One region of the Vibrio sp. Of14-4 genome, then DNA from elsewhere that is predicted to be linked to it. Evidence: riboswitches for the same ligand, from Rfam matches in the RefSeq annotation. Region 1 holds a riboswitch; each other region holds the start of a gene.
What was found. Region 1 has a riboswitch for thiamine pyrophosphate ahead of thiD (bifunctional hydroxymethylpyrimidine kinase/phosphomethylpyrimidine kinase). Riboswitches for the same ligand answer to the same signal wherever they lie in the genome.

Region 1 (7,159 bases):
GCTCAGCGATGTCTACTCTTCACTTGGAAAGTGGGCACTAAACTTGGCCAAACGACAAGGTAGCGCAACATCAGAATCTCTTGAGAATATCCACGTGCAGCTACAGCAGGCATCGCTCTCCGGCAATTGAAGAGAACGAATACCATTATGTTTTTTTGCCTGCCCTTTACGTATATTTTAAAAAAATGATCATGGCTCAAAGTATCGAAGCACAAAATGAACTAACGCATGAGATAATACCGTTATCCAAGCGCTCATAATCCAAAATCCTTCTAATAAGCTTTTGGCCCTGTCAACCAAAAGCTCTTTTCTAGAGCGCAGCTTTCGCTGCAATCTTTATCAATAGCGTCATGCATGCAAGATTATCAAGGTCTTTTTATACTTATATCTAAACTTGGGGTTATTTCAAAGACAACAGTTATCATTAATAAAGTCAGCAATAAATAAGCACCAGCTCGATATGTCAACGCTTTAAGTCATGATCGCCACCTAATAAATAGGATAGTCAGCAATATTTATTGACTTTTTAAAATACAACTCATTCTTAAAGAACCAAACAATAATGCAATATTGAATTATTTATTTCAATAATTAATTATTGTTTCTTTTTGTATTGATATAGCAAAAAGAAAAATGGATAATTTCTTGGTACGCTTTAGACAAATGATTGGGCGGTTGAATGAGCGATGAGATTCTGATTTCCCAGGGGAAAGCTCAAATTATGATATCGCTCGGTTTTGTATCCTTTACAACTGTGATAGAAGAAAAACTTGGATTCAGTGTTCACTTTTTCACCCAAGATGAGAAATCGGCTTATTTATCTGACTCCCACGGCATGAAAAAGATTTTTAAAAGCTTAGATTCATGCTTAAAGGCATTAAAAAAACTAGGTATTTATACATTTCAAGTTGAATTAAAAAATGATAAGAATTAGCGCTTATGATATGGACGCTCTGACTAGAAGTTACGTGGATGATATCGAGATGGTGATCTCTGACAGAGTCATATTCTTTCGAGGAAAACTAAAAGATCAATATTTTGTATTTGTCACCAAACGTAACGATATTGCGACATTCAAAAGTATCAAAGCTTGCCGGGACTTCATTAGCGAATTTCTCCCAGAGAAAACAATCACAGTGACAATGGAATGAAAGAACTAATCGAAAAGTGTCAAAAAGACAAAGGATCTGTCACTCTCTTTAACTTATTCTTTAATCCAATTAAAAACCTAGACAACCAAGAGTCCGACCTATTTATTGATATGATAAATAATAGAAAAATTGTTAATGTTCTAGATTCAATAGACAATAATATTCTGCATTATGCCTTAATGATTAATTCTCCTCTTTCCAGTTCAATCGCCAAAAGACTCCCAAATCTAATCAGCCAAAAAAACAAGCTAGGTCAGCTACCTTGTCATTTCGGTGCTTTTCATAATAACCTGGATCTAACTAAATTTTCGCCGACACGTTGCTCACTCTGTGATCATCGAGGCTTTACTCCCCTTCATATTGCTGCGGAATTGGGCAACCGAAACCATTTAAAATCTATGGCAGAATCTATCGAAGAAAGAAATGTATTTGATGCATTTGCCCTTCATTGGGCATTAAAGAACGACGAAAAGAATAGTATAAAAAGAGTGAACAAGTTGGTTTTTTCTAAGACATTACTTCAAACAGCCAATTCAGTTCAAATGAAGACAAAAAATGCGATTGGGATGACCCCGAAAGATTGGATGGAAACGACCTGCTCTGCGAATGAAATTGACTTCATAATGTTCAAATAAGCATTGACTCTAGTCAGCTTTCGATACTGTAACGGGGATAAACCCCGTTAGCATTACTATCTTTCACCTAACACTTCAAATTCATCATAAGACAAACGCGCAGCCCCATCCTCGCATAAGGTCCATACTTCTTTATGAACTACGCCATAGGCTTTGTTCATGATCCAACGCGAGGACAATACAAAGCTTTTATCATCGACTTGCTCCCATTGAATGTCGCTGTAAGCCACATCAGAAAAGCCTTGATCTATGATACCTTGCCAAAATTTAAGTATCTGCTCACGACCTTCAAAGGTACCAAAAGGCTTAGCGACCATAACTGCATCATGAGTATATTGCTCAGCACATCCCCTAGCATCGTTTTGGTTAAATGCCGTTTTCCATCCTTCACTACCCAAGTTACATAATGTCAAAATTGATGGTTTCATTTTAATTCTCCTTGCTAGTTTGATGAGAGCAGTGTATTGCTAGTTTTAACATGGAAAAACAAACAAATTAGAAAACACTATTCATAAAAAGAGAACAATAATGAATAAACACAAGCAAATGTTGATCTTCAAAACGATTGTAGACTCAGGCTCTATTTCGAAGGCAGCTGAGAGGCTTGAGCTATCAAAGTCTGTACTTAGTAATCACCTTAAGCATCTAGAGAATGAACTCAATGTCGATTTACTTAAGAGAACAACGCGAAGACAATCACTGACTCTGGCTGGAGAACAATTCTATCAGCACTGTGTCGCATTAAATGATGTGATGTCGCGAGCATGGGAGGACATACACCAACTCCAACATCAACCGCAAGGGAAAGTATCGGTAACCGCACCTGTCGCCCTGATCGATAGCATAGTCATTCCAGCTTTAAGTGATGCATTTGCCCTGTATCCCAAGGTATCACTGCACTTGATCGCCGACGATAGAAAATTAGATTTGCTTCAGCACGATATCGACATTGCCATTCGAGTTGGAGAGTCCCCAAATAGTCACATAAAACAAAAAAGAATTGGCCGCTTTCAAGACATACTCTGCCGATCCACACATAGCCTTGAGTCGCCCAGTGACGCAAATTACATTGCAAACCACTGGCAGCCCAAAGAAGTAGTTCATATTCTGCATAACAAACAAAGCGCATCGACTATAGAACTGAGCTACACGTCCCACCACAGAGCAAACAGCGTCAATCAAGTCGCTAGCCTGATTCAACACAACATGGGGATTGGTTTATTGCCAGATTTCTTGCTCGCTCAATATTCAGATATAGAGCCTTGTTTTAAAGATCATTATCTAGCAATAAACAATGTCTATGCGCTTCATCCCTATTCAAAATCTCCACCAGCATCTGTCGTTCATGCGATCAATGCCATCGAAAAAAGACTGAAATCCGTGACGGAATTTTGAACATCTACTTAACCAAGATCAAGCTTCGAGATTATTTGTGACCACACGCGAAACACTGTCCTACAATTGAAAAACTCATCAATAAATTGCTAGGGGGGAATTAACGATGATTTCAACATTCAGAGACTACGAACTACAAGATAAAAATCACTTTCATGCACATATAGAGGTAAACCCGACTGGGCTATTAGATGTTGATATTATTGAGAACAAAGAACATCACCAAACAGAGCTTTGCAACGTAAGCTTTGAAAAACTAGCAGGCAAGACACGCTTAAAAGGCAAGGAAGCACAAAACCAGTGGCAACTCGACCTTGATGACAAGGACGCGATAGAGCTGTACCTCCTCATATCGAAAGCCAATGAAGAGTACGAAACACTTATGCGAGATCTATAACGTAAAGTGTAACTGTTGGGAAGCGTTGTATTTTTCCTGACAGTTTCTTTCTCCCAAACCTCTATCCCAATTTCGCTTTAAGGCGCCAGCTCAAAATTTTATCACTCAAGCGCTCCAACTTGTCAGCGAACAGGTAGATCAACAAAACAAAAACCACAGAGCCTAAAAGATCTATCGGCCTATGCATTCCAAACCATAATCGACTGTATGCTACTCCCATGGCCCACGCACTTATTGCTAGAGTGAGCAAGTAACGACCATTTCGGAGAAATACATTACCAAAAAATGCCAAACAAACAGCAGCGAAAATAGTGTGTCCTGAGGGAAATGAGTAGTCTCTCTCTCCCTGCCACTGAGACGTTCTCCAACCGCTCACTATCCCCCCCATCTCTGCTATCACCTCATTTTTCTGCAACGAGCTTAGGTTATAGAAATGCGAAGGCTGGGGGATCAAAAGATTTTGAGTTAAGACTTCAGTGTATGGCCTAGGAATTTCAGTCAGCTGTTTAAGGGCCGACTTACAAACAAAGCCTAGAACAAGTATCAACCCTAGGTGCACTATTTTTTTTACCCGCTCGGAAGGTGTTGGAATGAGTTTCCAAGAAATAGCTAACATAACGATAAGTGAAATAACAAACCCTTTGGGGCCAGCAGAAAACGTTAGGACAGTTGCGCTAATACCTACAGGGACTGACACAGAGCTGAGTAAATCAATATCATTAACAAAGACACTTAACGCCATTATTCCAAGAAAAAATAAGACCAGAAGTGTCACATAATATTGATTGCTAGATAAAGAATGCTTCACCACCTATACTCCGCATCGAAATCTTGAAGAGGCAAAATATTAATCGATGCACTAGGGACAATTTATCAGATCAATGTCAAATCAGTGAAAGTTCGCGCTAACATGTTAAAGCCATCACACAGTAGCATTATATTACTCAATAACTTAGGACCAATAGCCTGTTTCTGCTGAGCCAGTTCATAGATGAACACCAAGGGTGACCGCATATCAACGAACATTGGTATGACCATCAAAAAAGTGATGAACAGGCCCTCTTCCCTTCCCAACATTAAGCAATTCGGCATGAGCGATGGCTTGCGTGATATACTGTTTTGCCAAGTATATGGCTTTATGTAATCGATAACCCTGAGCCAAATAAGACGCAATAGCAGAAGATAGTGTACACCCTGTACCATGTGTATTGCGGGTTGAATGACGTCTCGAATGCAACCACTCCGTACGATTAGGTAGGATCAGTAAATCGGAACTATTTGATGAAGACTCCATATGTCCGCCTTTTAAAAGCACAGCCTCACACTCAAGCTGACGCAATGGCTCGATCATACTCTCTACCTGGTGTATATCCTTAGGTTCACTTTTTCCAATAAGCACTGCTCCCTCTGGCAAGTTAGGGGTGACTAAATCGGCCATCGGCAGCAATTTCTCTCTTAATGTACTAATTGAAGAATCTTGTGTGAGTATTTGTCCGCTGGTCGAAACCATCACAGGATCAATGACTAAGTATCGGGGTTTATATTGCTTAAGTTTATCTACAACTATCTTGATTACGCTTGAGTCCACAAGCATTCCTACTTTAACAGCGGCAACATCAAGATCACTAAATACAGCATCTAGCTGACTTTCAATGAGATGAAGTGGTGTCGGATGAATAGCAGAAACGCCAAGTGTATTTTGAGCAGTAATCGCCGTAATAACAGAACAAGCATAACTACCCGTTGCGGAGATGGCTTTAATATCAGCCTGAATACCTGCACCTCCACTACTATCAGAACCCGCAATGGTTAATACAACTGGAGGGATGAGGTCTTGGTTTGGCATAATAGCTCCTTGTACTGGAAGTAAAGAAACGCTTTGCCAATCACAACCACTCAACACGATATAAGTGAGCAAAGTGAGAACAGGTGTCGCTTACGCGCCCGTGCAAATAGTTCCCTACGCCAGTATTAACTGAATCAGGTTCGACGGGTCCCACAATGCGATCTCAGCTTATAAGGCACCAGTCCATATAAGCTCCCCGACTATTTAAATTCAATGCTAGCAAGAAATCGAGTTCTCTAACACCCCAAAATTTATTGTGCCAACGTACGCTTCAGGCATCACACCAACATGCTATCCTATAGTAATGGCTCTCATAGGCTCAGAGGTTTTCTACATGGCGCAAGAAGCTCTTTTATCTCGTATCAACGAACTGCCTCGCATTCAAAAAGTACTTCAAGATTTGCTTAACATGGTGAATGAAGATGAAGTGGATTTCGAGCAACTCTCACAAAAAATATCAACCGATCAGGTGCTTAGCGCAAGACTTTTGCGCATGGCTAACTCTGCTCACTTTGGTGGTAATACGGCCGTCTCTTCCGTTCATCAAGCACTATTACGTGTGGGAACAGGACCGGTAAGAACATTAGTCGTTGCCTCTGTACTATCGAGTGCCTTTCCTAAAGTAAAAACATTAGATCTCAATCAATACTGGATAGACACTTTTGAAGTGTCCGTCATCGCGAGTAAAATTGCTGAGCAAATGAAAGTGGACCCTCACGAAGTTTTTACTACGGGCATCCTACATAATATCGGCGAGCTCATGATTCATACATTAGTGCCTGAGGCTGCTGTACAAATAGCAACACGAACACAAAATGGAGAAGACGCCATATCTGTCCAAGAAGAGTTGCTGAATATCAGCGCTCCAGCATTGGGTGCGAAATTGGCAAGATCATGGCACTTCCCTGCGCCTATGGTTGATGCTATCGCAAACTTCCATGAACCAAGAGACGCTGAGTTATCTCCTCAAATGGCCACAACCATTCACTTGGCGCGCACGATAAATAGAGATTGGGATGAACTCATGACCGATGAGTCTAAAATGAGATACATCAATGAACATCCAGATTCTAGGCTTCTACAAATACCCGCTGACTTTGCAGCGACAATAGACAAGTTTCGTGGAAGTGGCCGTGAGCTGGCGGCACAACTCAATGCCGCCTAATCAGATCTCAACGCTAGAAAGCGGAGGTTTCCGTTGTTACTTTATCAACCATAGCACCGCCTTGACTCCCAATCAGAGTCAAAAAAACTGTGAATTGCTGGCCTTGCTCGGTGCAAACAGAAAACTGCTCCATTTTCTCCTCACCAAGTTTTAGAAATTGCATCTTGATGTTATACACTGAGTAGCACCAGCGGCCATGACAATCTATGGTCAGAGAGCCTAATGTGTCTTTCTCTGCAATCACACTGTCCGTATCAAACTTGGTATAAGGACAGACTTGTTCGGGAAGTTCAAACACGCCGGAATCAACCAGCAATGGAAAGCCGTTACTTTGGGAACGATCATGATCATCATGCTTTACGTCATACTTCTCTACTTCAGGGTGATGTGACCTGTTGTCAGCAAACATACGTAGGCTAAAGATGTTGACACTACGGTGGCCAGCCTGAGAATTAAGGGAATGAGCCATAACCGCCTCCTGTGATTCAAAATGCATGAATATTCTCAATAACGCAAGCGGTGTGCCATAAATCAATCCATCATAATTTCGGAAAAGCTATTACTGTTCAA
Region 2 (7,159 bases), on a different contig from region 1:
ACGTGTTGGGCAATAATCCTATGCCTGTCTCTAAAAGCGGCGCAATAATGTCGTCTTTGCTGTCGTTAATGTTAACCCGCTTAAGCGCCATAGTGGCTAGCTCAGAACCTGCGGCCTTAATTGCCTCTACCATCAATCTACTGTTAGAGAATTTTCCAGTGCCAGTAATCAACCTCGATTGAAACTGTCTCTCTCCAATTGTAAGCATCTCACTCACCCTCCAGCGATCGCTTGAAACAAACAAATGCGATCCCCTTCTACCAGTACAGTCTCAGTCCACTCGCTACCAGGGACCACTTGATTATTAATCGAGAATACGTAGCCTTTCTCAGACAAACCTAACTGATTTATTATCTGCTCAAGATTTGAGTCTTTAGCCACCTGCTTTGAAATATCGTTAATTACGATAGTCATTAGTTCATGGTTCGCTTGTGAACGATGAAATGCTTTTTGTTCAGAAGTTGTCACAGCCTTCCTGTCCTTAAATATCTGATAAAATTTATGTTCCAGGCATCGTATGTAATCCAGGTTTCAATCCAACTTTAGCTACAGACTTTGCACTGTTTATCTTTCGTTATCGATAAATACTGCCATTGCATTTGTAGGCCATCGAACCTGTGCAGCATAGGTACCTTGAAGTGAAACCGACCAGTTGCAAGCTTTTGAATGGCGGCAAGTGCTTGATAGTTTCCTAAAATCCCAACAACAGGCCCAATCACACCAAGCTCAGTGCATTTGCGTGCCTGCTCCACCTCATCAAATGGGTATAGACAACGATAACAAGCATTACTTTCCCTCTGCGAACTAAAGTCAAAAACACAGAACTGTCCAAGCCAACCGATAGCAGCAGCAGATATCAAATCTGTATTCTGCTCTAGACAAATTTGGTTAATCATCTGCCTAGTAGGCATGTTATCTGAGCAATCTAATACGATGTCAGCTAACATCACTTCTAGCTCGAGTTGAGATTTGCTCAGTCTTTTATCCAAACTGCGTATCTTTACGGCTGGGTTTAAAGCTAATAACTGGTTCGTCATCGCCTCAGTTTTAGATGAAGAGATGTCTTTATCGCGATAAATAACCTGTCGATTGAGGTTGCTAAGGTCGACATCATCGTCATCAATAATGACCAGCTTACCCACACCTGATGCGGCTAAATATAAGCTTGCGGCGCTGCCTAGACCGCCGCAACCAATCATGAGCACGTGTGACTGACTTAACTTAACTTGTCCCTGTTCACCTATCTCTGGAAGAGCGACTTGCCGCTGATAACGGTTAAACTGCTCATCAGTTAACATAAACCCTCCCAGATTCCTTCAGACCACGCCCTTCTTGTCCCTCGTTTCTGTCAACGTAGCCATGGAATAGATTGGTAAAAAAGCTAATGGTAGCGCCTAAGTTATCTAAAGAAGAAATAGCGCCTATCAAGGCAATACTGGATACACCAGATTGCAAAACCTGCTGAGCATTCGCTTGATTAATTCCACCTATTGCTACCGTAGGACAAGGACTTGCTTGAACGCGATCGCTTGGTACATCGCTAGAACCAAGACTGTCGATTAGCTGTTGGTATAATGCCAAACGTGCCAACCCTTGTGGTTTGGACACTAACTGTTTGGAATTAGTATGAAAAATAGGCCCGATGGCAACATAACTAGGGCAAAGACTCAACCCACGCAGAAGCTCATAGTAACCGTGAGTTGATATACCTAATCTAAGATTAGCCTGCTTAATACGTAACAAGTTTGATTTTTCTAAATCTTCTTGGCCTAAGTGAACGCCAAAAGCACCATGTTGAATCGCGAGTTCCCAGTAATCATTGATAAAGATTTGGCCACCGTATCGGCATCCTAGTTCAATCGACCGAACAATTTCCCTCTCCAACTCAGTTGGACTTAGGCCCTTCAAGCGCAACTGAATTGTCTTTACGCCTAACTCTAGTAACTTTTCCACCCAGTCGCTGCTGCTGACAATTGGGTATATACCCAAACCATCTTTCGCAAGAGGAGCAAATGGTGAATCAGGCGTATTTAATGACCAAGCCGATCTAATACCCAAGCGTAAATCGTTCAGCACAGGTGTGGGAAACTCAGAAATCCTATGCGGCCAACTGAATAAACTTGGATTTAAGTCATTATTGCCATATGTTTCACGTGAAACATTATCTTTTCGATTGGTCATCGCTCGAGCCAAAACCAACGAGTCTTCCATAGAAAAGTCCAATGCGAAGAGCGTAACTAACCAACAAAAATGTTCCTTTGGCCTGAAGTTATTACTATCACACTTGCGACCACACGATAACGCCAGAGCCTCACCAGCTGCAGAGTTAAACCATATATCCATATGATTTTCTGTGTTTTTTTCACTATCATCAATACCTATATAGAAAGAGCTACGAGAGTAACTTTTATAATCTAGAGCGGACAGCTTGGAGTGATAGTAGACATGATGAGTGTTTTCAGTCACCTCGAACGCTTCATCAATAATATCCGTATTAAAATCAGTCACCTGATGATCTTTAATCACTTTAAATGATGAAGTTGGACTCACACCCAACTCTATTTCATTAATAGCAAACCCTTGCTTTTTAGCGCTCAGTAAATACTGTTGAATAAGGCCTGTAAGCTCAATCAGTGGCTTGGGAATAAGGATTTTTGTCATTATTCGTTGGCCTCAGCATGAGCCGCAGGATGATAAAGATCAGACCCTGTCGCTAGAAACTCCTGTGACTTTCTACGCATACCCTCAAGCGGATCATCCAGCATTTGTATGCTAATAGCTTGGTCAGCAGCGACCTGCTCTTTGTCTTTGGCGTATTCTCGAACCTCTTGGGAGATTTTCATCGAGCAAAACTTAGGACCACACATAGAGCAGAAGTGCGCTACTTTGCCTGATTCTTGAGGTAGTGTTTCATCATGAAAAGAACGAGCAGTATCTGGGTCTAGAGCTAAGTTAAATTGGTCTTCCCAGCGAAACTCAAAGCGCGCTTTGGATAAGGCATTATCTCGAACTTGTGCTCCAGGATGCCCCTTAGCCAAATCTGCCGCATGTGCAGCTATCTTGTAGGTAATTAGCCCAGTTTTTACATCTTCTTTATTAGGCAAACCTAGATGCTCCTTAGGTGTTACGTAACAAAGCATGGCACATCCGTACCAACCAATCATCGCCGCCCCAATACCCGATGTAATGTGGTCATAGCCTGGTGCAATATCGGTAGTCAATGGTCCAAGAGTATAGAAAGGTGCTTCATGGCAATGTTGCAACTGCTCTTCCATATTCTCTTTAATCATATGCATAGGTACATGACCTGGACCCTCTATGATGACTTGTACATCGTATTCCCAAGCTATCTTGGTGAGCTCACCAAGAGTCCTCAGCTCGGCAAATTGAGCTTCGTCATTAGCATCAGCTACCGATCCTGGTCTTAATCCATCACCGAGGGAAAGGGCAACATCATACTGCGCACAAATTTCGCAAATCTCTCTAAAATGTGTGTAAAGAAAGCTTTCTTCATGATGCGCCAAGCACCACTTGGCAATAATCGACCCTCCACGAGAAACGATTCCAGTCACGCGTTTAGCCGTCATAGGGACATAACGTAAAAGAAGGCCAGCATGAATGGTAAAGTAATCAACACCCTGCTCCGCTTGCTCTATCAGTGTGTCACGCATAACTTCCCAGTTCAGGTTTTCAGCAACACCATTGACCTTTTCCAGCGCCTGATACATAGGAACCGTGCCTATTGGCACTGGGCTATTACGTAAAATCCACTCTCGCGTTTCATGAATATTGCGGCCAGTGGAAAGATCCATAACCGTGTCGCCTCCCCATCGAGTTGACCAAACCAGCTTTTCGACTTCCTCTTCAATTGACGACGTAACCGATGAATTACCAATGTTAGCGTTCACTTTAACAAGAAAGTTGCGACCAATGATCATAGGCTCAGACTCGGGATGGTTGATGTTGGAGGGTATAATTGCACGGCCCTGCGCAACCTCCTGACGCACAAACTCAGGGGTAATATCCTTGGGTAAATGGGCGCCAAAGCTTTCACCCGGGTGCTGTTGGTTTAAAGTCTTATCTCGATAGACTGCACGCCCCATATTCTCGCGCAGTGCAATATATTCCATCTCTGGAGTTACGATACCCTTGCGAGCATAATGGAGCTGAGTAACGCATTGACCTTTCTTGGCACGGCGAACACGAGGAAGGTTTCCATACCTAAGATCATCAAGTGTTTCATCCGCTAAGCGCTGCTTAGAATAGACTGAACTTACATCGTCTAGTAGCTCAGTATCACTGCGCTCTATAATCCACTCCTCTCTGAGCTTGGGCAAACCATTATAAAGGTCGATGTTATAGTTTGGGTCTGTATATGGTCCAGACGTGTCATAGACTCTAACAGCTTCATTATGCTCAAAAACGGGGCTCTCTTTGCTTCCACCTATCAAGCTATCAGATAGTCTAATTTCACGCATGGGAACCCGGATATCGGGCCGAGAGCCTTCAACATAGACTTTACTAGAGTTAGGATATGGTGCAGCTGAAAGCGTGTCTATAAACTGTTTTGCTTCCAGTCGAGCTTGTTTGCGATTCGACATAGCATTTTTCCTTGCTTTGTTATTCTTAGATAAAAAGTCATAAAAATGCTTGGCGGAAAGATGCGACAAGAGGTGTCAAACGAGAGCTAAATCGGGTTACTTCAAGTAACAATAACGATACAGCTGTGTTCGACAAGTTGATAGATAAACCAGAACTGAAGCTGGTATAGATATCTTCTCTTGTTCCCTTCGCAGATACTAATCTGATCAGGTTCAACGGATCCCGAATAAACGGTCTCAGCCTTATGGCACTCCGACAAGTAAACAAAGTATATAGAAGAGACTTGGTTAAACCAAGCCAAGTTAAACAGTAATTAGCGAAATATTGACAGTCACTAGAGCCTGATTATCAGTTGAAAGCCCACCCAAGCGGCAGAAATACTCAAAATGACATTCGCTAATACATTGAGGCCCATTTTAAAAAACTCGCCCTGCTGCATCAGCAAAACATTATCCATAGAAAAAGTCGAGAATGTGGTCAAAGCCCCAAGAAAGCCCAAGCCGATAATTTGGCGCCATGGTTCACTGGCTAACATTTCATTTTCAAATGCAGCAATGAGAAGCCCCATGACAAAAGAGCCAGCCACATTAACTGTCAAGGTTCCGTACGGAAAACCTCTTCCAAGTAAGGCAACAAAAAACTCAGTCACAAGATAACGCGAACATGCCCCCAAGGCCCCACCTAGTGCAATAAACCCAAGAATCGAAAGCTGTCCCATTATCTCCCCCAGAGAATGCCTGTTACCTTTGGATAGTTAACGATCAATAGTAACAAATTATCGAGTAATATCACTGCAAAATAACATGAGATTTAAAAAGTTACAGGAGTCACTTTACTTCGACATAACCCATTAAGCCCGTTTTCATATGCTCAATCACATGGCAATGATACATCCAGCGGCCGGGATTGTCGGCAACAAACGCCGCTTTAGCCGTCCCATTCTTACCAAGCAACACTGTGTCGGTATGAAAAGGTTCTTCTACTTTTTTGCCATTCAGCTCCAATACTGTGAATGTATGCCCATGCAAGTGGATTGGATGATGGTATTGAGTAACATTCTTTAGATAGAAAATGTATGTTTTACCCAGTTCAAGTGAAGCAAGTGGCTCAGGTATATTATCTTTTGACATCCCCTCCCATGCTCGTTTATTAGTTAACCAGAACTTAGGCATTGACTTACCATTCCTGCCAACTGGTGATACAGCCCCCTCCCACTCGAATACAAAATCAAGTTTTTGCGCATTATCAAGGTCTAGCTCGGGAACAGGGTTAAGGGGCAACTTTGGAATGGATCGCTGATCAGGTAGATCTGAATGAACAATATCAAACTCACATAATGGGAAAGGGAATCGCCCCTTCATATAACGCACATAAACACGCTCTCCTTGTTTAGGAGCAATTAAAGCAAGGTCAAGTCTCATACCGGGGCCAATTTTATGCTGAGAAAGCTCATAAGGGGATTCTATTGGATTACCATCTATCGCTATGACCCATGCGCGCGCGCCTTCAATAGCGATTGGGTAGGTCAAGGTATTGTCTACATTAGCTATACGTATCCGTGTCGTTGCGTTTTCTTTTAATTGATAAACCGGTTCATGTACACCATTGACACTACTCCATTCACCCGGCGTGCCCATTCTTGCACTTAGGCGAGGGATCATGAGATCTTTCCACTGCCCCTGTTTATCAAGATGCCAATGCTTGAGCATCAGGTCGTACTCTTGGTCAAACTGAACAGGAACTGACTCTTCGACAATGATCAAGCCAACCAAGCCCATACCTAATTGCTTAACGCTGTTCATGTGAGGGTGATACCAAAATGTGCCAGCATCTGGCGGGGTAAATTTATATACAAAGGTTTCACCGGGCATAATAGGAGGCTGACTAAGAAATGGGACACCATCCATTTCTATAGGTATTCGCAACCCATGCCAATGAATGGTTGTAGGCTCATCAAGTTTGTTAGTAAATAGAATCGTTACCTCTTGCCCCTGACGACACCTAATAGTCGGAGCAGGTATCTTGCCATTGAAACCTAACACATTGGTCGTATAACCGGGAACAAGCTCCGCTGAAGCCGGCTCTGCCGTAAGATCGTATATCCATTCATCTGGATTAGTAGAAGTTCGAGTTAAACTACAAGCTGGAAGAACGCTGAGTGCGGAAAGCGCTAGACCAGATTTTACAAATTGGCGACGAGAGATATTCATAGATAATAGAATGTGAATTCAACAGGGCGATAAATTTAACAGATAAATAAGAATACTTCTCATCGATGTATAACAAAAATCATCGACCATTCATGAAGCATAAAAAGTTGAGTCGAGAAAAGCCTGCAGTTTGACAACTAGATCTTCTATATGTGACAGGGGTGGAGAGAGTCGAACTCCCAACACGCGCATCCTTGGGGTATAAGCTGAATCCGCTGCTTATCGCTACAAAGTAAAAAGGCTCTAGTCTTTCGACTAGAGCCTTAAATATGGCAGGGGTGGAGAGATTCGAACTCCCAACACGCCCATTCTTTGGGTATAAGCTGAATCCGCTGCTAAGCACTACA
Region 3 (7,159 bases), on a different contig from region 1:
ACCAAAAAGCCTGTACCTAACTCTTTAAGCATTTGCTCAAAGTCTTGTCCCGTTGATTGCACGTACCAGTTATGAATACCACCAGCATGACCTGTTGGTGTCATATCTAATTTGCGCGCCGCGTAGCTGGTCAAAAGATAGGTCGATAGCACACCATCGGAGATAATTTCGCGATCTTGGGTTATCACACCTTCGCTATCAAATGGGCTTGAAGCCAGTCCTCTCAGCACATGAGGTTTTTCTGAAATATTGAACCAGTTAGGTAAAACCTGCTGACCTAAACGATCGAGTAAGAAAGAAGACTTGCGATACAAATTTCCCCCACTGATTGCCATCACGAGATGACCAAGCAAGCCAGTCGCAACGTCGGCAGCAAACATAACCGGATACTGTCCCGTTTTTAGCTTTTGCGCATCAAGACGACGAATTGTCTTTTCTGCCGCTTTTTCGCCAACCGATTCTGGCGTCCACAAGTCGTCTTTGCAGCGCGCAACCGTATAGCTGTAATCACGCTCCATCACACCACTTTTGCCTTCACCAATAACACAGCAGCTGGTGCTGTGACGGCTTGATGCATAACTCGCCAGCACACCATGGCTATTACCATAGACTTTTAGACCATAGTGACTGTCATAGCTGGCGCCATCACTTTGTTTGATTTTGTCGCTGTGTGATAACGCTTGCTGCTCAGCCCGTATCGCAATTTGCGCTGCCTGATCAGGGTCAGGAGTATCAGGGTGAAATAAATCAAGATCGGGTATTTCTTTGACCATCAGCTCTTTTGGCGCAGGGCCTGCGTAAGGGTCTTCGGAAGTATAATTGGCGATATCAAGCGCCGCCAAAACCGTTTGTTGTATCGCCTTTTCACTCAAATCAGATGTCGAAGCGCTGCCCTTTCGCTGCCCTTTAAACACAGTAATACCTAAGGCACCATCACTGTTAAACTCAACATTTTCTACCTCACACATCCGAGTAGAAACACTTAATCCAGTGCTCTTTGTGATCGCGACTTCAGCACCATCGGATTTTTGCGCAGCCATTTCGAGTGCTTTTGCAACCACGGCTTCGAGCTCAACGCTTTGCTGAGCAATTTGCTGTTTTACGTCCATATTTTCTTCATGCTTTAGGTATATTCTTCCTAGGATAACAAGAATTTCGCTTTCTCCCCATGATTCTTGTTAAAATAGAGAAATAGACAGTTAAATTAAGGCAGAAAAATGGCACGTAAGAACCAAAAAGCGCCATGGGAAGAAGAGGAAGAAATCATTTGGGTCAGTAAGACTGAGATGAAACGTGACATGGAAGAGTTGCAGAAGCTAGGCGAAGAATTAGTGAATCTAAAGCCTTCTGTACTTGAAAAATTTCCGCTCAGTGAAGACTTGGCAGACGCCATTAAAGATGCGCAACGTTTTAAAAACGAGGCTCGCAGACGTCAGCTTCAATATATCGGCAAGTTGATGCGCTTTGAAGACCCAGAACCTTTGCAAGCCGCATTAGACAAAGTACGTAACAAGCACTCGCAAGCAACCGCTGCCTTACATAAGTTAGAGCAGCTTCGCGATCGTATGCTAACAGAAGGCGATGACGCGATTGCTGACGTACTGGAACTTTACCCACAAGCCGATCGCCAGAGACTACGCCAGTTAGCGCGTCAAGCGGTAAAAGAAAAGAGTGCGGGTAAGACTGCTAAAGCGTACCGCGAGATATTCCAAGTGCTCAAAGCACTCCACGATGAAGAGTTTTAATACTCCACGAACTTAGCATTAAACTTGATAAATAGTTAGGGCTAGCGTGCTAAATCGCTAGCCCTAGTTGTGTACTTCAACCCTGCCCTGCTTTAACAAACTCACTCAATATTGGGTCTTTATGCTCGGGCGTTAAATCCTCAATATTGCCTGATGCCCAGACTTTTCCTTTATCGACATAGGCAAAATGTGATCCTATGGCTCTAGCATCACTGAGATGATGGGTCACCATCACAAGGGTAATATTGCGTTCGGTTGCAAGTTTATTGACCAATGCGAGCATTTCTTCACGTAACATGGGATCTAATGCTGAAAAAGGCTCATCTAAAAGCCATATAGGATGAGGCTGGACAAAGCATCGGGCTAACGCCACCCTCTGGCGCTGGCCACCAGATAGTTGCTCGGGTAAACGATCCAAATACTCGTCGATACCAACCTGCTTGGCGGCTTGCTCAACCATAAAACGCTGCTCTTGGCTCAGCTTCAAGCCAGGATGTAAGCCTAAACCGATATTCTCTCTTACGCTAAGGTGAGCGAACAAATTATGCTCTTGAAACAAGAATGCAAATGGCCGCTGATAAGGTTCAAGTTTTACAATATCCTCTCCATTAGCAACAATTTCACCACTTTTTGGTTGTATAAAACCCGCTGCGAGAGCCAATAAGGTTGATTTACCAGCACCACTTGGGCCCATAACAGCAACTCGGCTTCCCTGCTGAATATCTAATTCAAACAGGAAGGTATCTTGTTGGTAATGGTAACAAACATCTTTAAACGTGAGCATATTTCACCTTAGAGTTAGCTTTGAACAAGCTTTCTATCAAAGCAAAGCAACCTAGACTCAAAATCAACAGAGTAAGAGAAACCACAGCTGCTGCTGCAATTTGATAGCTTCCTAATAATTGGAACAAATACAGCGGTAAAGTCCGAAACTCTTGGCTGCCAAACAAAGCAATAGCGCTAAGATCGCCGATCGCAAACATAAAACTGATAGCAAATGCATGAGCCAGTGGCCTGCGCAGTGCTCGCCACTCAATCAATCGAAAACGTTGCCAACCTTTGATACCAAGGCTGGCACACAAATATTGATATTGTTGCTCAATATGCAACATAGGTTGGGATAGGGTTTTGATCACATAGGGCAATCCCATCAAAGCGTTAACCATCACCACCACCACAAAACCTAGGCTGAAAACATCCGTAAAACTTCGCAGTAATAAAAACACTCCAGTCGCAATAACCAAACTTGGTGTGACTAGAATAATGGTTCCGATCAGTTCAATTTGATCAGCAAAACGGGCTTTGGTATTCAACCTCAGACGTCGACTGGTCAACAAAATAGCAATGCCAACGAAAAGAGCAAAACCACTTGCCAACAGCGCTATCTTGCACGATGTCCACAAAGCATTCCAAAACGCTGGGTCGCTAAGCACCTTGACCGCTTGGGCATTTAATCCACTCCACACCACCATAAACAGTGGTGGTATCACCAACAAAAGGCTAAAGATAATCCAAAAGCCATCCCATATGCGAGATCTCCACGAAGCGGATAGAGAGAAATGGTCGCTAATTTGCGTCGAAGCTGTCACCGAAATAGGCCTTGCCAAGCGATGCACAGCGAAAGCAATAAGGCTGCACAAAAGCATTTGCCATAACGCCAAAATCGCTCCAGCTTGCAAGTCAAAGTCAAACTTTATCGCCTGATAGATAGCCAATTCAATGGTGGTTGATTTGGGACCTCCCCCCAGTGCCATTACAGTCGCAAAACTGGTAAAACACAGCATAAACACCAGACCAAGTACATGAGGTAGCTGCTGACGCAGCCTAGGCCATTCTATCCATTTAAATTTATGCCAATGTGTCATTCCAAGGTGAGCACAAAGTTTGTGCTGCTCACAAGGAATAGACTCTAGTGCCATAAGTAATAATCGACTGGCGTAGGGCAAATTAAAAAATACATGGGCAAGTAGAATGCCTTTAAGGCCGTAAATAGAAAATGGCGCTGCAAACCCAATCCAATCAAGTAGTTCAACTATTAAGCCTTTATTGCCATAGATAGACACCAAGCCAAATATTCCAACCAACACAGGCAATACTAAAGTGGAGGAAAAGAGCTTGAGTACCCACTGCTTACCAACAAATGAATTTCGATACAAAGCATGAGCAACGGGAATAGCCAGTCCAATACTCAACAAAGTTGATAATGAAGCTTGATAGAAACTGAACTTAGTGACGTGTCGATAATAAGGGTCAGACCATATTTGTGACACGTCTAATGAAGGAGTAAAAGACAATAATGCGCCAATGGCACAAATAACAAAGGCCGCGATGCATATCGCGACCCAGAGTCCTAATTTGGGGATTTTATACAAAAGGTACCCTTAGAAAGTCAAAGCGCTTTGCCATTCTCTAATCCATGCCTTGCGGTTTTGAGCCACCTCTTCTTCATTCAAGCTCAGTGCTTTATTGGGAATGGTGAGAGTGTCAAAGCCCTCAGGTAAAGTGACGTCTGTGACCGGATACATCCAGTTACCCGTAGGCATCAGAGATTGAAAATCATCGCTCAAAATAAAGGCCATAAATTGGTCAGACAATTGAGGATTTTTTGATGATTTGACCTTAGCGGCAACTTCAACTTGGGTATAATGGCCTTCGCTAAAATCCGCAGCAGCAAACTTTGCGTCATTCTCAGCAATCAAGTGATAAGCCGGAGATGTGGTATACGAGAGTACCATATCGGCTTCACCATCAAGAAATAGCGAATAGGCTTCAGACCACCCTTTCGTCACTGTCACTGTTTTCTTCGCTAACTGCTGCCAAGCAGGAGAGACAGCATCGCCATAAACAGACTTCATCCATAACATCAAGCCTTGACCCGGCGTTGAAGTACGCGGATCTTGGTAGATAACTTTAAGATCGTCACGAGATTCCACTAGCTCTTTGAGACTATGGGGAGGCTTTGACAATTTTTCCTTGTTATATACAAAGGCAAAATAACCAAAATCATAGGGCAGAAATACTGAGTCACTCCAACCATTAGGCAAGTCGACTGTTTTGGTATCAACCTGATGTTCAGTAAGCAAACCGGTTTTCTTGGCTTCAGGCATTAAGTTCTTATCTAAGCCGAGTACAATATCTGCTTTGCTATTTTTACCTTCTAAACGCAAGCGATTAAGAATTGACACGCCATCATCTAGAGCAACAAAGTTCAAGTCGCAGTGACATTTTTCCTCAAATGCTTGCTCTATTTGAGGGCCAGGGCCCCACTTAGCCGCAAAAGAATCATAGGTATATACGGTTAATGTATTATCCGCTGATGATGCAGAAAATGATGCAAATAGCGCTAAAGCCATAGTGCTATGAAGGGTTTTCACTGCTCGCTCTCCTTGATTGAGCGGCACAGGTTTGAGCAAACATTTATCACAAATATTTTGACTCAATTCCTACGCCAGTATTATCTGGTTCAGGTATACGGGTCCAAGGCAGTACCTTATCTCAGCCTTATCACCAATAGTGATAACCAGCTCCCCGTTGAGTGTTGACCGAATTGTAATGGGAATTGAGTTATTTATCTAGAGTCATATCCCCAGCGTGGCACCATCTTTTGTTCTATACCTAAATGATCCAAGACTCGAGCAACCATAAAATCCACCAAATCTTCAATTGAAGACGGTTGATGATAAAAGCCAGGTGCTGCTGGCATGATAGTGACGCCCATTTGAGAGAGTTTGAGCATATTTTCCAAATGCAAAGTCGAAAACGGTGTTTCTCGCACAACCAAGAGTAATTGGCCGCGCTCTTTTATGACCACATCTGCCGCTCGCTCAATAAGATTATCTGACATTCCATGAGCAATTGCTGCAACACTGCCTGAAGAACAAGGACAAACCACCATCTGTTTCGGCGCAGCAGAACCTGATGCCACAGGTGAAAACCAATCATCTTTACCATAGACATGCAATTGTTCAGGATCGCAACCAAGGTATTCCACCAAGGTTGCTTGGATAGCTTGAGGGTTGCCGGGCAGTTTCATATCGTGCTCAGTGGCAAGCACCACTCTCGCTGCAGAAGATATCAGCAAGTGAACCTGATACTCTGCGGCTAGTAAGCATTGCAGAAGCCTCAATCCGTATGGCGCTCCCGATGCACCTGTAAAGGCTAATGTTATCGCTTTATTGTTTATTTGATTCATACTACTAGGTTCATTTACTCGGCAAGTTTGGCCAACAACTTTTCTTGTATGCCTTCAAAACCGCCGTTACTCATTACTAGGATTTGATCGCCTGGCATACTTCGCTCTATAACCATATCAACTATAGTATCGACACTGTTTGACGTATATGCAGGCTGGTTACATTGCTCTGCAATATCGGCAACAGACCAATCAATATTGTCTGGTTGATATAAGAAGACCTCATCAGCTTGGTCGAGTGAAGCAGCCAGTGTATCTTTATGCACGCCTTTTTTCATCGTAGCACTGCGCGGCTCGAGCACAGCAAAAATACGCTGACTGCCAACCTTGTTACGTAATCCACCAAGAGTAAGTTCAATCGCTGTTGGGTGGTGAGCAAAATCATCATAGACTCGAACTTTATTGACCTCGCCTTTTAGCTCCAGTCTGCGTCGAGTATTAACAAATTTAGCCAGTGCCTGACATGCGAGCTCTGGTACAACGCCAACATGGCGAGCAGCAGCAATCGCCATTAGAGCATTGTCAACATTATGATCTCCGACCAAGTCCCATTTAACCACACCAGACTCCACACCTTGGAAAAGCACCTTAAATTGAGAGCCGTCTGCCAGCATTTTTTCTGCTCGCCAGTCACCTTGCAAACCTGTGACTTCTTTTTCACTCCAGCATCCACGCTCAAGTACATCATCAATGTCTGTATTTTGCGGTACAAGAATACGTCCATTGCCTGGAACCGTTCTGACTAAATGATGGAATTGCCGCTTGATCGCTTCAAGATCATCGAATATGTCGGCATGATCGAATTCAAGATTGTTGATCACCAAGGTGCGAGGGTGATAATGGACAAACTTCGACCGCTTATCGAAAAAAGCGCTGTCATATTCATCGGCTTCAACGACAAAAAACATACTTTCGCCCAAACGGGCCGAGACACCAAAGTTTCCTAATACTCCTCCAACCAAGAATCCGGGTTGATAACCGCACTCTTCTAAAATCCACGCCAACATGCTTGAAGTCGTGGTTTTGCCATGAGTCCCAGACACCGCAAGCACCCAGCGGTCATGAAGAAGAAACTCCTGCAACCACTGAGGGCCTGATGTGTAACGCATATTGCTATTGAGAACATGTTCGACACAAGGGTTGCCACGGCTCATCGCATTACCAATCACAACAAGATCGGGAGCGGGCTCAAGCTGAGAAGGATCAAAACCTTCAATGATAT

Region 2: another riboswitch for thiamine pyrophosphate. It lies ahead of thiC (phosphomethylpyrimidine synthase ThiC); the one in region 1 lies ahead of thiD (bifunctional hydroxymethylpyrimidine kinase/phosphomethylpyrimidine kinase).
Region 3: another riboswitch for thiamine pyrophosphate. It lies ahead of thiB (thiamine ABC transporter substrate binding subunit); the one in region 1 lies ahead of thiD (bifunctional hydroxymethylpyrimidine kinase/phosphomethylpyrimidine kinase).

The regions. Positions count from the first base shown of each region.
Region 1 covers NZ_JAKRGI010000002.1:267,340-274,498, reverse strand. Annotated here, with positions in the region: gene MHN79_RS03505 (Rossmann-like and DUF2520 domain-containing protein) at 1-130, shown strand, start outside; gene MHN79_RS03500 (hypothetical protein) at 680-934, shown strand; gene MHN79_RS03495 (hypothetical protein) at 921-1,151, shown strand; gene MHN79_RS03490 (ankyrin repeat domain-containing protein) at 1,148-1,786, shown strand; gene MHN79_RS03485 (nuclear transport factor 2 family protein) at 1,843-2,214, opposite strand; gene MHN79_RS03480 (LysR family transcriptional regulator) at 2,315-3,181, shown strand; gene MHN79_RS03475 (hypothetical protein) at 3,288-3,578, shown strand; gene MHN79_RS03470 (phosphatase PAP2 family protein) at 3,640-4,386, opposite strand; gene thiD (bifunctional hydroxymethylpyrimidine kinase/phosphomethylpyrimidine kinase) at 4,594-5,424, opposite strand; TPP riboswitch at 5,519-5,633, opposite strand; gene MHN79_RS03460 (HDOD domain-containing protein) at 5,759-6,589, shown strand; gene MHN79_RS03455 (VCBS domain-containing protein) at 6,603-7,058, opposite strand.
Region 2 covers NZ_JAKRGI010000033.1:375-7,533, reverse strand. Annotated here, with positions in the region: gene MHN79_RS19925 (thiazole synthase) at 1-208, opposite strand, end outside; gene thiS (sulfur carrier protein ThiS) at 214-468, opposite strand; gene MHN79_RS19915 (HesA/MoeB/ThiF family protein) at 543-1,298, opposite strand; gene MHN79_RS19910 (thiamine phosphate synthase) at 1,288-2,661, opposite strand; gene thiC (phosphomethylpyrimidine synthase ThiC) at 2,661-4,601, opposite strand; TPP riboswitch at 4,769-4,867, opposite strand; gene crcB (fluoride efflux transporter CrcB) at 4,937-5,320, opposite strand; gene MHN79_RS19895 (multicopper oxidase family protein) at 5,430-6,812, opposite strand.
Region 3 covers NZ_JAKRGI010000025.1:23,212-30,370, reverse strand. Annotated here, with positions in the region: gene pmbA (metalloprotease PmbA) at 1-1,109, opposite strand, end outside; gene yjgA (ribosome biogenesis factor YjgA) at 1,218-1,745, shown strand; gene thiQ (thiamine ABC transporter ATP-binding protein) at 1,822-2,529, opposite strand; gene thiP (thiamine/thiamine pyrophosphate ABC transporter permease ThiP) at 2,516-4,117, opposite strand; gene thiB (thiamine ABC transporter substrate binding subunit) at 4,127-5,119, opposite strand; TPP riboswitch at 5,169-5,286, opposite strand; gene MHN79_RS18660 (flavin prenyltransferase UbiX) at 5,314-5,937, opposite strand; gene mpl (UDP-N-acetylmuramate:L-alanyl-gamma-D-glutamyl-meso-diaminopimelate ligase) at 5,952-7,159, opposite strand, start outside.